One region of the Microcoleus sp. N3A4 genome, then DNA from elsewhere that is predicted to be linked to it. Evidence: riboswitches for the same ligand, from Rfam matches in the RefSeq annotation. Region 1 holds a riboswitch; the other holds the start of a gene.
What was found. A riboswitch is a leader RNA that binds a small molecule or an ion and turns the genes downstream of it on or off. The one in region 1 is predicted to bind cobalamin.
Positions count from the first base shown of each region.

Region 2: another riboswitch for cobalamin. It lies ahead of metE (5-methyltetrahydropteroyltriglutamate--homocysteine S-methyltransferase); the one in region 1 lies ahead of QUA56_RS19000 (energy-coupling factor ABC transporter permease).

Region 1 is NZ_JAUBRJ010000032.1:12,186-20,295, forward strand. Features, by position in the region: gene QUA56_RS18980 (Uma2 family endonuclease) at 1-111, opposite strand, end outside; gene QUA56_RS18985 (ABC transporter substrate-binding protein) at 320-1,753, opposite strand; gene cbiQ (cobalt ECF transporter T component CbiQ) at 2,052-2,852, opposite strand; gene QUA56_RS18995 (energy-coupling factor ABC transporter substrate-binding protein) at 2,861-3,181, opposite strand; gene QUA56_RS19000 (energy-coupling factor ABC transporter permease) at 3,185-3,943, opposite strand; cobalamin riboswitch at 3,966-4,112, opposite strand; gene QUA56_RS19005 (Uma2 family endonuclease) at 4,287-5,048, shown strand; gene QUA56_RS19010 (hypothetical protein) at 5,103-5,240, opposite strand; gene QUA56_RS19015 (FAD-dependent oxidoreductase) at 5,291-6,871, shown strand; gene QUA56_RS19020 (pentapeptide repeat-containing protein) at 7,221-8,110, opposite strand, start outside.
Region 2 is NZ_JAUBRJ010000009.1:30,611-38,720, forward strand. Features, by position in the region: gene QUA56_RS07660 (hypothetical protein) at 1-274, opposite strand, end outside; gene QUA56_RS07665 (hypothetical protein) at 307-438, opposite strand; gene QUA56_RS07670 (type II secretion system protein) at 447-1,022, opposite strand; gene QUA56_RS07675 (ABC transporter ATP-binding protein) at 1,709-2,494, opposite strand; gene QUA56_RS07680 (iron ABC transporter permease) at 2,635-3,633, opposite strand; cobalamin riboswitch at 3,827-3,973, shown strand; gene metE (5-methyltetrahydropteroyltriglutamate--homocysteine S-methyltransferase) at 4,361-6,607, shown strand; gene QUA56_RS07690 (hypothetical protein) at 6,591-7,031, shown strand; partial or broken gene QUA56_RS36765 (IS982 family transposase) at 7,575-7,709, shown strand; gene QUA56_RS07695 (FHA domain-containing protein) at 7,769-8,110, opposite strand, start outside.

The DNA.
Region 1 (8,110 bases):
AGCCATCAGAACAATCTCCCCATTGATAAATTCATGCCGATCCTGAGAATTGATTTCCAATTCTAGATATTCCTGGGCCGTGTAGGTTTTGGTTTCAACTTGCGCGATCATACACAACGCTCTCCTTTAATCTACTCATTTCAGTTTATCTTAAAAATTCTGCTAATTCAACAGAAAAGGAGAATTTAATCATGCTAAGAAACAGGCTTTCCGGCCTGTGAAGCGAAGAGGGAATTTTATTGTGGGGCGGACAGGATGCCCACCCCTGAAAGGCTTATTGAGAATGTGCAAGATGTGAGTGCGATCGCACTTAACAAACTTACCGCAGCGGGACAAAGTTATAGCCAGTGCTTCCTCCTTGTTTAACTTGCACTAAAATCGGCTTACCAGCCCGATCGCCCGTTGGCAAAAACCTCACTTCTTCGCTCGATCCTGCTGCCGAGAAATTCGGATTTCTGAGTGCTTGTTGCAACCCTTCCCGCGTATTGCTTTGCCGCAAGCCAGCGATGACAGCTTGAGTCGCATCAAAACTCGTTGCTGTTCGCCAATTCACAATTCCTCCCCAACGCTGGCGGGAATTTTCTGGGAAACGGCTACCGGGATTAGTTTCAGGATGCCAGGGAACGGGCAAAACAAGCCCGTCAACGTCTTTTTGTCCGTCTTTTAAAGTTTGAAAGGTATACATTGTGGTGCTGCCGTAGAGTGGCAATTTGCCTCGATTGATGCGAGCCAGAGAAATCGCACGGTCAATGCGATCGACGTGGGGTGCTACCATCAATCCTTGTGCACCTTTGCTGACAGCATCGGCGATCGCACTTTCGGGATTAAAAGAAGGGATTGAAAAGTCGCAAACAGTCGGAACTAATTTGCCTCCAGCAGCAGTAAGAGAGGCCACAAATTCATCTTTAAAGGAGATGTTATCGGGTGCTTGCGAGTCATAACAAATGGCAATATTAGTTTTGCCTGCTGTTTTGACTGCATATTCTGCTAAGGGAGCCGCCATTACGCTAATATTGGGAACAGTCCGAAAGATGTAGCTGCCAAATCCTGATAGATTATTTGCCAAGCTCGTAGGTGTAACCATTACCAGTTTTTCTTGCTGATATATCGGAGCAGCTTCGAGAGATGCGTTGCTAGCATTGTGTCCAATTACTGCTAGTATATTCCGATCTTTTGTCAATGTCTTTGCAACTTCTCTGACCACTTCTGGACTGTTGTCATCGTTGACTATTTCTACTTGGAGTTCTGCGCCGTTGATGCCACCGCTATTATTGATTTCATCCTGAGCTTGGGCGACACCCCGGAGGATTTCTTGGGCAACATTGGGGTTGCTACCAATGGGGACGCTGACAGCAATTATTAAGGAAGAACCATTGCTGGCTGTGGTCTTATTCAAATAAATAATGGCATTATTCAAATAAATAATGGTTTCGGGATCGTTGCGATTTTGTTGCAGCGATTTCTGAAAATATTCGGCGGCTGCTTGGTAATTTCCCTCAGCAAAAGCTTGAACTCCTGCTTGTTTTGCTGCTGTTGTTTGGGATGTCAGCAATATCTGATTTCCTAAACTGATGCGATTTGCGATCGCTCCCGATGGGCTCGTTGCCTGTGTAGATGTAGATGTAGGTGTATTTGAAGTTTTGGCATTCAATAAACCGGGAACAAACTTGTATGCGCCAAACCCAATTAAGCCGATGGCAATAATAAAAACAATCGGCGGTGGGCTGTTGCTTTTGTTAGGATCTTGATACATAATTTTTTCTATTTATTTTGATACTGTAATTATTCATTCAATTACTGCTCGCGTCAATTCATATAATTCATTCATCGAGTTCATAAAAGTCATATTTGTAATAGCTGTCGCAGGAAGTGCGATCGCCCTTATTCAAATCTGGCCCGCTAAACTAACGATAATACGAGAATTATCAACAAGAGGACTTACGCACTGGCGATCGGAAACCGGGTTTTCTACTGAATCTGCGATGCTCTAACGAAGTATTTTCGTAAAAAACCCGGTTTCTGGGCCCCCATGCTAAGTCCCAAGAATAAATTTAGCGTTGAAATACTGCGCTTAAAATGGTTAAAACCGTGCAGCCAAACACGGCTTCCAATGTATATCTTCGCGAAGGTTTGTAAGGGGAAGAATTCCAAACGCGAAGTTCTCCATTAAAGCCGCGCGACGCTAAACTCAAGGAAACTTGACGGTAGTTTTCCAAAGTTCGCTGAAGCAATTGCCCGATTAAAATGCCTAAACTACGCATTCCCAGTTTCCAAGTGCGATAGCCGCAGCGGGAGTTTTGGGCTATCCAAAGTTCATCGGCGATCGCCAATAAGCTAAAAATAAACCGATACATTAGTAATAGCAGTTCTGTGACTAACTCTGGACAGCGTAATTGTCTGAGAATCTGCAAGATTTCGGTAAATGGAACCGTCAAGAGGATGAAATACATACAGCTTGTCGATGCGAAGGCGCGGGCAAATAGCAAGCTCACTTGGTATATCCCAGTGCGGCTCACATACAGATAAAAAGTGCCGGTGCTAATCCCCCAACCTTGCCAGATATCCCACTGAATTGCGGGAATACGATCGCCCGCCACCGCACTCATCGCCAAAGCAGGCAAACTTGTCAGCAAAAACATCAACGGTAGCGACAGCAACCGCAAATACAGTTCCCCCGGAATACCCGCATAGATGACGATCCAGACAGCCAACCAAAGGGCGATCGACAATTGGACGATCGCAGGAGAAACCAGAGAAAGAATTAACAGGGCGATCGCAAAGGATAATTTGTGGGTTGGCGGCAACCCGCGCAAGCGATTTGTATAAGCCAGACTGTCAATCTGATGGTTCATTCCGACGGCTATTCATCATCAGATTTTTGTCGCTGCGATCGCCCCTTGTACAGCCCGATCGCGTAGCCAATTACGCCCGATCCTAGCGCCGCTTGAGTCGCAAACAGCAAACTTTCAATTTCTCCGCTAGCAGGCTCAAATAAGTGATTGAACCAAGGTTGATAGTCCGGTTGAATTTCCGTAATCGCTTTCTGTGCTTCCCCATCCGATCCGCCGTATTCACCCCGGACAAAAACTAGGGGAATAACGGCAAGCGCGATCACAGCAATTACCAACATCCAATTTTGTTGTGAAGTAGCTTGCTGATTTCTTGTGTTTTTTTGACTCATGGCTTATGACTCCTGTCTCAATAGTTTCAAAGTTTCTAACTCCGGCTTCCCGTAAGAATGCAGCCAATTCCAGACTAATACAGTCAGCAATCCCTCACTAATAGCAAGGGGTACTTGAGTAATTGCAAAGATACCAGCAAACTTGAGAAACGAAGCCATAAAACCGCCGCTGGCTGCGGGAAAAGCTAACGCTAATTGAATCGAAGTAACCACGTAAGTCAGCAAATCTGCAAAAGCTGCTGCACAAAAAATTGCCGCCCGTTGCCTGCCAGTTCGCATCAGCAATTGATAGATAAAATAGGCAGCAAACGGGCCAACTATCGCCATCGAAAACATATTAGCTCCCAGCGTTGTCAGCCCGCCGTGAGCTAACAGTAACGTTTGAAAAAGCAGCACTAAAGCACCGAGTACCGCCATCACCGAAGGGCCGAATAAAATCGCACCCAAACCCGTACCCGTTGGGTGAGAACAACTCCCCGTTACCGATGGAATTTTTAAAGCAGAAAGTACAAAAGTAAACGCACCGGCTAAAGCTAACAGCAGTTTAAGTTCCGGGTGTTCTTTGGTGATGCGGGCGATCGCACGCAACCCAAAGGCAAAAAAAGGCAGCGCCACAATCCACCAAAACGCAGCCCATTGCACCGGCAAAAAACCTTCCGAAATGTGCATAGCTGCGGCGGGCGTTGCCGAGCCCAAGACAATATAACAACTCAAGCCAGCCATCAATCCCAAGCTGACCAATTTCCGATTTCCGGCCTTCATGCTGAACCTCGCAGATGAGACAATGTAAACCAACACATCGGCGGGCATCCTGACTCAGAAAGCGACATCACCTTCATTACAGTTGCGGGACAGCGCCGGACTTGCACCGAACTTTCCCCGTTTCCTCTAATGGCTGCTCCCCATTAGAACCGAATCGTTAGGCTTAGTATAGTCGATCGCGTAAGTCTCAGCAAATATTTTACAAAAATTACTTCAGATTAACTAAATCAAAATTACCGATCGTCTTCTCTTCTCTTCCTTCGCGTCTTCGCGGTTCGTTCAATAAATACTATCGCCAAACAAATCAACGGTATAATATTAGTGATTTTTGAGGAAAGCCGCCATGTTAGATTACAAATTTCCGAGGCACTGGCCCTCAGCCGATGAACTACCAGACTCCGATGAAACACCTGTGGATAACGAACTGCAAGAATTAATACCGGGATTGCTAAAGGCAATCTTGCTGATACTTTGGTCAGAACGCATGGACTGGTTTTTTGGCATAGATATGGGTATCTATTATCACCCCGATAAACCTCACATTGTGCCAGATGCTTTCTTAAGTTTAGGTGTAGAAAGGTTTTATGATGAAGAATTGCGTCCCAGTTACGTGCTGTGGGATGAAAATGTTTTGCCGACTTTTGTGCTGGAAGTAGTTTCCCCAACTTATCGCAAGGAATACAGCACAAAGTTGGAGGAATATCAAGCTTTAGGCGTACTTTATTACGTCATTTATTCTTCCCGCCGTCGCCGTAAACCTCATTTAGAAGTACACAAGTTAGTCAATGGGAAGTATGAATTACAGCCAGGACATCCAGTTTGGATGCCAGAAATTGGTTTGGGGATTGGTTGTGAAAGGGGAAATTATTCTGGGGTGACAAGGGAGTGGTTGTATTGGTATGATGCCGATGGCAAACGCTATCTGACACCTGAAGAACAGGTAAAACAATCAGCGGAACGTGTCCAACAGGAAGCCCAGCGCGCCCAACAGGAATCGCAGCGCGCCCAACAGGAAGCCCAGCGCGCCGATCGATTGGCTGAACGTTCCGATCGACTAGCTCAGCGATTGCGAGAGTTGGGGATAGATCCCGATAATCTGACCTGATGGCAATCAAGAGCACCAGACTGACCGACTCTGGACGCTCAGAAACCGGGTTTTTCAACCGAGATCGATCGCCCTCAACGAAGGATTTCCGGGAAAAAACCCGATTTCTACATCCAAGAATGTGTGAATATTTATCGCAAAAATCACCAAAGATGCAGCTAAATTTGGAACCAACAGAGAGTTTGACGGCAAACATTGAGATCCAGCTCGAAAAAATGACGATCGGGAGAGGTTATTAAATAATGGTCACGGATTTGCGTTCTTACGATGTCATCGGCTTTGGTGATGAAGTTCCAGGAGTTTTAGCTGTTATCTCGGCTGCCAGAGAATATCGTCGCCGGACAAAGCGTTATCCGCGAGTTATGCTGATGTCTAAAGGAAGCTTGCAAGAAGGGATTGGCGGGCATTTGGCAAGAGGCGGTCTTGCTTATTTAGATAGAAGTCAGATTAGTCAAGAACTTCAAAAATCTTTAAATTTAGATACCTTTGGTTCACCAGCGGCAATCTATAAAGAGTTCCTGCAAAAATCCGGTGTCACCGCAATTGCACTTGACCCCCGCAAAGCCAGTGCAGCGCTAAAAGAAATGCTGTTACAAGCTGGAGTCGCTCTCCTCAGCAAAGTAGAAATTCAATCAGTCAGTAAAGAAGGCCAAAAAATTGCCAGTATAACCACCTCTAAAGGCGCAGTTTATGCCGGCAAGCAATTTATTGATGCCACTGTCAATGCCGAATTAGCTCAAGCTGCCGGCGTGAGAAAGCAGCAGGGATTTGAAACATTTGGTCTGCCTAACTCAGAACTTCCAGTCACCCTCGTTTTTGAAACCCAAGGACTTACTGCAAGAAGACTGAAAGAACTCGATTACATTTATCTAAAACGCTTCACAAACCTCGCCGATTCTGAAAGTCAAAATTTTTTGCTGTACGCTGCAGGCAAGGATGTCAAACTAGCACAAGAACTCCGGCTGGAAATGATCGACACTAGAGGCAATCTCAAAACTCTGTGGGCGGGTAACGATTACATCGATGTTCGCTCGCCGGCTCTGTCTGCAGCTTATCACTCCTTTAGAGGAAGAAAGCTATCTTTGCCTCAAACGGGCGTAATTTTAGATGAGGGAAATATAGCAATACTTCCAAATGAAAGACTTTCGTGGAATGCGCTTTTATTTGCAGTCACCGCCAGCGAAGCAGAAGCCTTAGCGAGAAGCGGGAGCAAACCCACGGCTAATATGCAAAGAGAGATGTTATTTGTTGCCACTTGGCTGAGGAGTTTGGGGGCTACTTCTGTTACTTCTGCATCAGAACTTTATATCAGACACGCTGGCAATGTAACGGGAGTTGTAGAACCTTTAACCGGCGCACAAATGCTGTTTGGTGGCGTACCTGCTAATGAGGCACTTGCAACATTTAGCTATCATTTTGATGTACGCGGAGGCATCCCGGGTATTGGCGAGAAAGCAAACAGTCGAGGGTGGTTGAAAAGTATGAGTTTTAAACAGCCTATCTTTAATATTGGCATCCGCCACGCATTAATTAAAAACGTTCCTAACCTGGCAGTGGTCAGTCCGTGTTCTGGATTTGAAGGGTTTGCCTGTTCTGTCGGCAGAATTGTTGAATTCAACGCCGCAGTTGGTCAAGGTGTCGGTATCGCTGCCATTAATGCCATTCTAAATAACAAAAATCTCGCCGATGTATCTAACCGAGAAGTGAGACAAGTTCTCGCCCAAACAGGTCAGTTACCTAGAATTTTTGGAGTTGCCAACAATACTGATGGAACGCTACTGGCGCAATTTGAGACTCTTGTCACTTCGGATGCTATTGCGTAATAGCAATTTTAATAAACAATGCAGCAGTATGTTGGGCCAGTGAAACGAAACTCAACACAAAAGTTTTTAGCAAGAAATGAGTAAAATTGGTATTAATATTATTTCCGTTTGGTTGTAGTGAGGAATGCAAGTCCTCTGCATTTTACAGCATATTCCATTTATATGGGGTACACACAATCTTGTTGTAAGGTGCGTCGCCATCAACAATCTGCAAAGTTCCATTGAACCATATAACAGCGACGCACCCTACATAACTGATTTCGGTAATATTAATTCCGATGCTACCGGATTTGATATAACGACCTGTTCTTCGATCGACTTTATTGCCCTACTCGCTAACAACCAACCGTTAATTCTTCTGCGGGCACTTCGGATGAATCCCCCCCTGCAAACAAATGTAAGCAATTTGACTTTGATCTAAATTCTTAACCTCCGCAAAATCAACTCCTTGGAATCGACCCGATTTACTACCTACCGGATTTTGAATAAATTGCTCCGAAGCTGCTTTCCCCTGAAACACAGCGCTTTTAAAATTCGCGCCCGATAAATTCGCGCCCCTAAAATCAACCGAACTCAGATCCGCATTCCGCAAATTAGCATCTTGTAACTGAGCATCTTTTAAATTTGTGTTTGCCAGTTTAGTCGAAGTCAAATCGGCTTTTTGTAAGTTAGCGCCGCTCAAATCCGCACCGGACAAATCTGCACCTTGCCATTCCGATTTAGACAAATTTGTCAAGGACAACTGAGTGCCTTGAGCCTTCACTTGGCCCAAACGCGCACCTGACAAATCAGCTCCTGAAAAATTCGCGCTTCCTATATCTGCACCCGTAAAACTTGCATTTTTTAACATTGCTTGCTGCAAATTTGCCCCAATTAAAATAGCACTGCTGAAATTAGCTGAATTCAAATTTCCGCTTGACAAATTAGCTTTATTCATGACAGCGCGCACAAAAGTAGTCCGGTTCATTACAGCACTGTTCAAAAATGCCCCGGTCAAATTTACTCCTTCAAGATTAGCTGCGCTCAAGTCAGAAATCCAATCGTCAAATGTACCCGCACGCCTGTCTTCACCGGTGCCGTAAAAGCGAGTTCCCTGCAAGCTGGCATTGGTTAAATTGGCGTTTCTGAGCTTAATTCCCGATAAGTCAACTTTGTTTAAAACTAAAGTAAACTGAGCGGGGCCGGCAGGACTTTGAGCTAAATCCGTGCGGCTGAGATCCGCGCCGTTGAGCTGGCTGC
Region 2 (8,110 bases), on a different contig from region 1:
ATCGGATGTTACCATCGCCCGATCCGGCGATGGAGGACACGGCAGTGCCGTTTCCATACCACAAAATGATCGATCGCCCGATCGAATTGCCCGATCGCCCGATGGGGCGATGGAGGACACGGCAGTGCCGTTTCCCTACCACAAAATGATCGATCGCCCGATCGGATGTAACCATCACCGGATTTGTAGGGACACGGCACTGCCGTCTCCTAATTTTGGGTAATGCGTAAAATCGATCGGGCGATCGCGCGATCGAATATAACCATCGCCCCATCGGGCGATGGAGGACACGGCAGTGCCGTTTCCCTACCACAAAATGATCGATCGCCCCATTTGTAGGGACACGGCACTGCCGTGTCCTGATTCCTGACTGCCGTGTCCTGATTCCTGACTGCCGTGTCCTGATTCCTGACTGCCGTGTCCTGATTCCTGACGCACCGTACATCTCAGTAACAAAATCTATTTTTATCATTGTCTGGATTGGGTTTGCTTTGTCTTTTGGAGGTGCGCTGATGTCCTAAGAGAGTGGAGATAATGACGCAGCGATCGCCATTTTTGAGATTAGGATGAGATAGTGTTAAGTTTCCTTTTGCTAGAATGCTTGTGAGGCCGCATTCGTCAGTTTTGTTATACACTGGGCAACCTCGGTAATTGAACATGGCTCGCCAGACTGTTCCATTTTCTTTTACTAGATTTGTGTTTTCATTGACCTTGCGTAATGTTGTGTCATTTGTATTTATCTGAATTTGATGTTCTAGGTTTTTCCATTGGTTGGCTGGTACTTGGCCTGGGGGAATGTCGGCTTGGTGAACTGCTATTTGTACATTTTCTCCTACTTGTTTGAAGCTGGTTTGCCATGAAGTTTTGTCGCGTTTGGCGTTGCTTTGGGCTAGTTCCATTGCCCAATAAGCTCGATCGAGCGATGCCTTTAAACGCTGGTTGTTGATGAACATCAGCCAAGAGGGGGCGACGATCGCACTAAATATTCCTACGATTAAAATAATTATCAATGTCTCAATCATTGTAAAACCTGCGGCAGATGTAGTGGCTCTGCCTTTGAGCGTTTTATTTATTGACACGTAGATGCACTCCCTGATATTTAGATGGCAAAAAAACAGCTAGGAGGAGCTATTTTTTCTTGCGTATATTTTAACTGTTGGGTTTGGTGACTGTGTAGATCGGTATTTACTGAAAATATATGGGAATTTAAAAAAGCTGCGGTTAAGGACACATCAGCGCTGTTTCCCTACAGATACGGCCTGCAATGTATATTTTGTGAGGACACGGCAGTGAGGACACGGCAGTGCCCATTAGTGTCAACTTAAGCCTGAAACCCTTGGGAAATCTCGTTTTTACGCTAAGTCTAGATCCCCCTAAATCCCCCTTAATAAGGGGGACTTTGAGAAGACTCTTGTCCCCCCCTTATTAAGGGGGGCTAGGCAGGGTGGTTTTATTGTGGGGAGAAGAAATCTGAAACGACAGAAAGCACCGCTCAAAGCTCGCGTCTGGGACGCAAGTGTTATATTAATAAAGGTACGTAGTTGGGCTTTAGCCCTCTTTATATATACGTCTAAAGAGGGCTAAAGCCCAATTACGTACCTATTTCTAGGATGACAATTAATCCACCCTGCCTAGCCCCCCTTAATAAGGGGGGAACAAGATTCTTCTTAAAGTCCCCCTTCTTAAGGGGGATTTAGGGGGATCGAAACTAAGTGTGAATAGTAGGAGCGATCGCACAAATCTGCAAGCCTACAGAAGTTTCTAAAATGATAGCTTCTACGCCAAAAGTCTTAGCTAAATTATCAGGAGTTAAAACTTGTGCGGGAGTTCCTACACAAAAAAGTTCCCCTTTATTTAACATAGCAATCCGCGAACTGTACCTAGCAGCTAAATTAATTTCATGCAGCACCGTAATTATCGTCAATTTGTGTTTTATATTTAGTTGCTTAAGCAACTCTAATAACTGCAACTGATAGGAAATGTCTAAATAAGTCGTAGGTTCATCTAACAGCAAAACTTGCGGATTTTGAGCCAAAGCTAAGGCGAGGAAAGCGCGCTGGCGTTCGCCTCCTGAGAGTTGTTCGACGGGGCGATCGCGAAATTCCTCAATCCCAGTTTGAGCGATCGCAACTTCCACCTTTTCCGCATCTTCCTTGCTCAATTCCCACTGCCACCAACCCTGGTGAGGAGAACGCCCCAAACTAACTAATTGCCTTACGGTCAAACCTTCTGGCACTGTTTGCTGCTGCGGCAAAATCGCTAATTTTTGAGCGACAACAGCAGCAGGTTGAGTATGAATTGCTTTGCCATCAAGCAACACACTTCCTTGCTGCGGAGTTAGGATGCGGCTAACTAACTTCAAAAAAGTAGACTTACCAGAACCGTTGGCACCGATGAGACTCAACCACTCACCAGGTTGCAAAGATAAAGTGATGTTGTGGGCGATCGTAACTTCGCCGTAACCACCAGTTAAATTTTGAATTTCTAAAGACATTATATTTTGTTATTGATTATTGGTTATTAGTTATTGGTTATTGGTTATTGGTTATTGGAAAATTTACTGACAACTGACAACTAACAACTGACAACTGCCAACTGACTAATGACTAATAACTAATGACTAATGACTAATGACTAATAACTAGAACGCCGATAAAGCAGCCAGACAAACAGCGGAGAACCCAACAAAGCCGTAACCGTACCCACAGGCAATTCTACCGCACCCAAACGAGCCAAAAAATCAGCAAAAGTCAACACCCAAGCACCGCCGATCGCACTCAGCGGCAACACAAACCGATAATCATTACCAACCAACAAACGCACCCCGTGAGGCACAACCAATCCCACAAAACCAATCAATCCGCCGATGCTGACAGCACTCGCAGCTAGCAAAGTAGCAACACCCCCAATCAACAAGCGCGATCGCACCAGCGAAACCCCCAAACCAACAGCTAAATCGTCGCCCAAAGCCAGCAAATTTATCGATCGCCCCAAAAAACATCCTAACAGCAAAGCAGCCACAATATAAGGTGCAGCCACCTGCAAATCCGACCAACCGCGACCGTTCAAACTGCCTATCAACCAATTCAAAGCAGCTTGCAAGCGGCTGTCTTCAGCTAACAGCAGCAGTGTAGTTTGTATTGCCCCAAACAGAGAACTCACAGCCACACCAGCTAAAACCAAACGTTCCACAGAAATCCCCGTTTTAGTTTTTCCCAAAAAGTAGACCAGCATCGAAGTTAAAATAGCACCAATCCAAGCCGCCAAAGGCACCCAAGTTTGAAATATTCCCAAAGTCAGCATGGTAATCGCAACCAACCCTGCACCCGCCGAAATTCCTAATACAAAAGGATCGGCTAAACCGTTGCGGAGCAACCCTTGCAGCAAAGCCCCCGACATTCCCAACGCCGCACCAACTGTCAGCGATGCAGCAACTCTGGGCAAACGCAATTCCCAGAAAATAGTTTGATTGACAGCATCGCCTCGGTGCAGAAATGCTTGCCACAATTGATCGGCACTCATCGGCACCGCACCAAAAGAAAGCGAAAGGGCGATCGTTAATAGCAAACCCAATCCTAAGAATATAACTGCCTGAAAAACTCGATATTTTAGCCAGATTTTTTGCAAATTCACTAGATTACACCACTTGATTTTAAAAATAAAGCGCGATATGTCCTCCGTTGAGATTTGCGGAACGATCGAACTCGTTAACTACAATAACCCATTTACCAGAAGGTGGCGACCGTGGGAACAGATGAACAGCCGACGATCGAAAAACTCTACATCGCGCTATTTGTCGGAGGGGTTGCAAATTTTCGGAAATGTGGTATTGTCAGAAGTAATCGGTTCTGGTGGAGATCACCCACTAGAGGAAACGGGGAAAGTCCGGTGCGAACCCGGCGCTGTCCCGCAACTGTGATGAAGCGTACAATCGTTTCTTAGTCAGGATGCCCGCCGATTGTATCGTTTCATTTAACCCATCTGCGAGGTACGGATGTATTCAGCATTTTGTTTTCAATTCGATTCTCTTTCAGAGACGCTGCGCGATCGGCGATTATACTCCTTAACCCGCGAGAAACCTGTGGTGGAATTGGTTTCTAGGGCGAGATAGCAAGTTTGAAAAACTAGCATGAACAGCATTATCTAGTTTCAGATGCAAGGAATCTTGCTGGGCATTTGCCTGCTGTAATTTCTAACAGCTTTTTTATAGCTTTGTTGGAAATTCAGATGGTTTTGCCTTTGATGCGCCCTGCAATCTAATGGCATTGCTGTCGAAAATTCGGCATCGGATACCTCTTGGTTTCCGACAGAGTTTCTATGGACTGATGAATCAATTGACAACCCCAACTTAGGAGCAATTATGTCAATTTTAACGGCAACTCTTGGATATCCCCGCATTGGTAAAAACCGTGAAGTTAAGAAAGCTTTGGAAGGTTTTTGGAGTGGCAAATTAGAGGCAGATACTTTACTGTCCACTGTTCAAACTGTAGAAATAGAAAATTGGAAAACACAGCTACAGACAGGCATCGATCGCATCGGTGCAGGCGATACCACACTCTACGATCGCGTGCTTGACTGGACAATTCGTTTAGGTCTAATTCCCAAACGCTTTCAGGGGTTATCAGGACTCGATCGATACTTTGCAATGGCACGGGGCAAAGCAGGAATTCCGGCCCTAGAGATGACCAAATGGTTTGATAGCAACTATCACTACCTCGTCCCAGAAATTCCGACCCAACTGCAACCAGCAGATTTCAGCGATTTTCTGGAGACGGTGCAGCGGGCAAAAGCGACGTTAGGGGAGCGGGCAGTGCCGATCGTTCTTGGCCCCTGTACCCTACTGCGGTTGAGTCGGTTAGATGGCGCAATGGACGATTCTCTAGCGCAATTGCTGCCGCGCTACATCGAACTCTTGACGCAATTAAAAGCCCTTGGCGTTGCCGAAGTGCAGATACATGAACCTGCCTTAGTTCTGGGAGATGCAAACAATTTCAAAGCACACTATCAAACTGCTTATCAAGCCTTTGCTAAATTCGATTTACCGCTGCATCTTGTCACTTACTTTGATGACTTGGGTGAAACTTATTCTTGGGTGATGGCATTGCCTGTTAGCGCGATTAGTTTAGACTTCACTCGCGGACGCAATTTAGATTTACTCAAGCAATATGGATTTCCCCCAGATAAGCATCTGGGTGTTGGCATTGTGGATGCCCGCAACATCTGGCAAATCCGTCCAGAAAAATTGCTGCCAGTGCTGCAAGACATTCAAAGAATTACGCCTAATATCGTCATTCAGCCGTCGGCATCATTGCAGTTTGTTCCCTACGATTCCAAACGGGAAACAAAGTTGCCAGAACCTCTCCGCAATGTGTTGAGTTTTGCCGAACAAAAACTGCAAGCGGTGAAGTTTTTGGCACGCTGTTTAGCAGGAGAAGAAACTGAGAGCGATCGCGCCAAGATTACCGATGCCTGGACAAAATTCGAGCAATTTAGTCCAGCCAATCCTGCCGTGCAGTCACGCATGAAAAGCATTACGACAAATGACTTTCTACGGGAATTATCCTACGGTTTGCGGCTGTCAAAACAGATTTCTCTGCCCATTTTTCCCACCACAACGATCGGCTCATTTCCTCAAACATCAGAAGTGCGACAACTGCGAGTACGGTATAAAAAGGGTGAATTGAGTCAGCCAGAGTATGAAGCAGCGATCGATACTGAGATTGCCGACAGCATTAAACTCCAAGAAGAAATTGGGCTGGATGTGCTAGTGCATGGCGAATTTGAACGCACCGATATGGTGGAATACTTTGGACAACAGTTAGATGGATTTGCCTTCACGCAAAATGGCTGGGTGCAAAGCTATGGCAGTCGGTACGTGCGTCCGCCGATTATTTACGGTGATGTCGTTCGCACTGCCCCAATGACGGTACGCGAGTTTAAAGTAGCGCAATCATTGACGCAAAAACCAGTTAAGGGAATGCTAACAGCTCCCGTAACAATTTTAAATTGGTCATATCCGCGCACCGATATTTCTCGACAGGAACAAGCGTTTCAAATTGCGCTGGCCTTGCGCGATGAAGTGGCAGACTTAGAAGCAGCAGGAGCGAGGATAATTCAAGTAGATGAACCCGCATTACGCGAAGGTTTACCTCTGAAGGTAGAACGCTGGAGTGAATACCTGTCTTGGGCAGTAGATGCGTTTCGTTTGGCAACCGCAGTCGCTCATCCCCAAACTCAAATTCACACGCATATGTGCTACTGCGAATTCGGCGACATTATCAAAGACATTGAACGGTTAGATGCCGATGTGATTTCGATTGAAAATAGTCGCAGCAACAACCAAACGCTGCATGAAATCATCGCCGCAGGCTACACCTATCAAGTGGGTAACGGCGTGTATGACATCCACAGTCCAGTCGTGCCAACAACAGAACAGATTTTGCAGCAGTTGCGAACTGGAATTGCCAATTTACTTGTGCAGCAAATTTGGGTGAATCCCGATTGCGGCCTGAAAACACGGCGTTGGGAAGAAGTAATTCCGGCACTGAAAAATATGGTGGAAGCTGCCAAAACGCTGCGGGAGGAAGTAAATGCGACCGGAAAATAGCATCTGGCAGGGAAACTTTGGCTACTGGCAACATGGCTTCATTCACACAAATCTGCTGACGATCGGTTATACAGGATGGAAGGGATTTCTGTCTTTTGGACGGGGAGTTGTGGTTTGTGATGTGGATACTCAAGTTATTCATTCTACAATTACAAATCTTGAACCAGTTCCGTTCGCAATCCAGTTTATCCCCTCGAATTTGATGGGGTTTTACTTGCGATCGCTCTCCCTTGACTCAGAGGCTATTTCATCTATTCAAGCAACAGTTGCCACCTACAATCCCGAGCAAGATATTCTGCTGGTGCTGAAAGTTAACCGTCAAATCGAGGTCAATTTATTAAGAAAAATGGCGATCGCACCTGCTGATTGTTACGAACAAGTCTGTAGACGCTGGGACGAATTCTCACCAAGCCAGAGTTCCTAAAACTTATACTAATTCTCAAAACTCATGCAACAGTATATGTAGGGTGCGTCGCCCTCAAAAATCTTAAAGAATATCCACAATCTTTGAGCGACGCACCCGGAGCTCAGGTGAGCGCAAACAAACCCACACTCATCATTGTTGCTTTCTGGAGGCGAGAATTGGTATTACCCTATTCTCCCAATGCCTAAACCAAATCTCTGTTATCAAATCCAGCTTTGGCAGTTGTTAGAAAAAGATGGACAGTGAACTGAACGGTGACGATTGGCAGCAAGACTTTATTGCTACTAATTTATTGGCGTTGGGTTACAACCAGGGTAAGCTCATCTAATTTGGTATAAATTGTACTTGACTTTAAGGGCAATATCTAAAACAGCATCCTGTCAATAGCGGTTCTTTGAACCCATTTGAGATATTTTGGCGATCGACAGACAACGGACGATCGACAGACAACGGACGATCGACAGAGAACAGGCGATCGACTCGCAGCCTCAAAGATGTCAAATGGGTTCTATAAATTTATAGTACCCTAATTCAGCAACGCCGAAAAATTTATGTCAAATGGAACAGACAAGACATCGAAGTGTAGCTAATTTTATGGTGGATTTAGTGGCAGGAATGATTGCTGATACTTATCAACCAGCAAAACCATCATTGTCTGACATTGAACAACCAGTTTATCGCTCTTGTGTCACTCTAAGCAGAAGAGCGATTAGCTCATTCTCCCGTTCTCCAACGTTTCACGGAGACAGCATCACACTCACCGCCGCAGCCAAAGAAGTACCGCACCACGGACACCCCGCACTCAAATTCGCGTAAGGCGAAATTCGGCTGCACTTCGGACACTGCAAACCATATTTTGAAGGCCCCGTCGGCCCAGAGTTACCCGGTGCGGGAGGCCCGGACAGCAAAACTGTCTGCGGCGCCGCTACCTGCATCTCCGTCACCTCCACTACCTCGATTTGCACTTGGCCTAAATGGATGCGGCTTCCGGGTCTCAATTTTGCTTCGCCTCGGGCGAGAATTTTTCCGTCTACCAGCGGCGGATTGCTTTCGCGCAAATTCCGCACTACATACTCCTG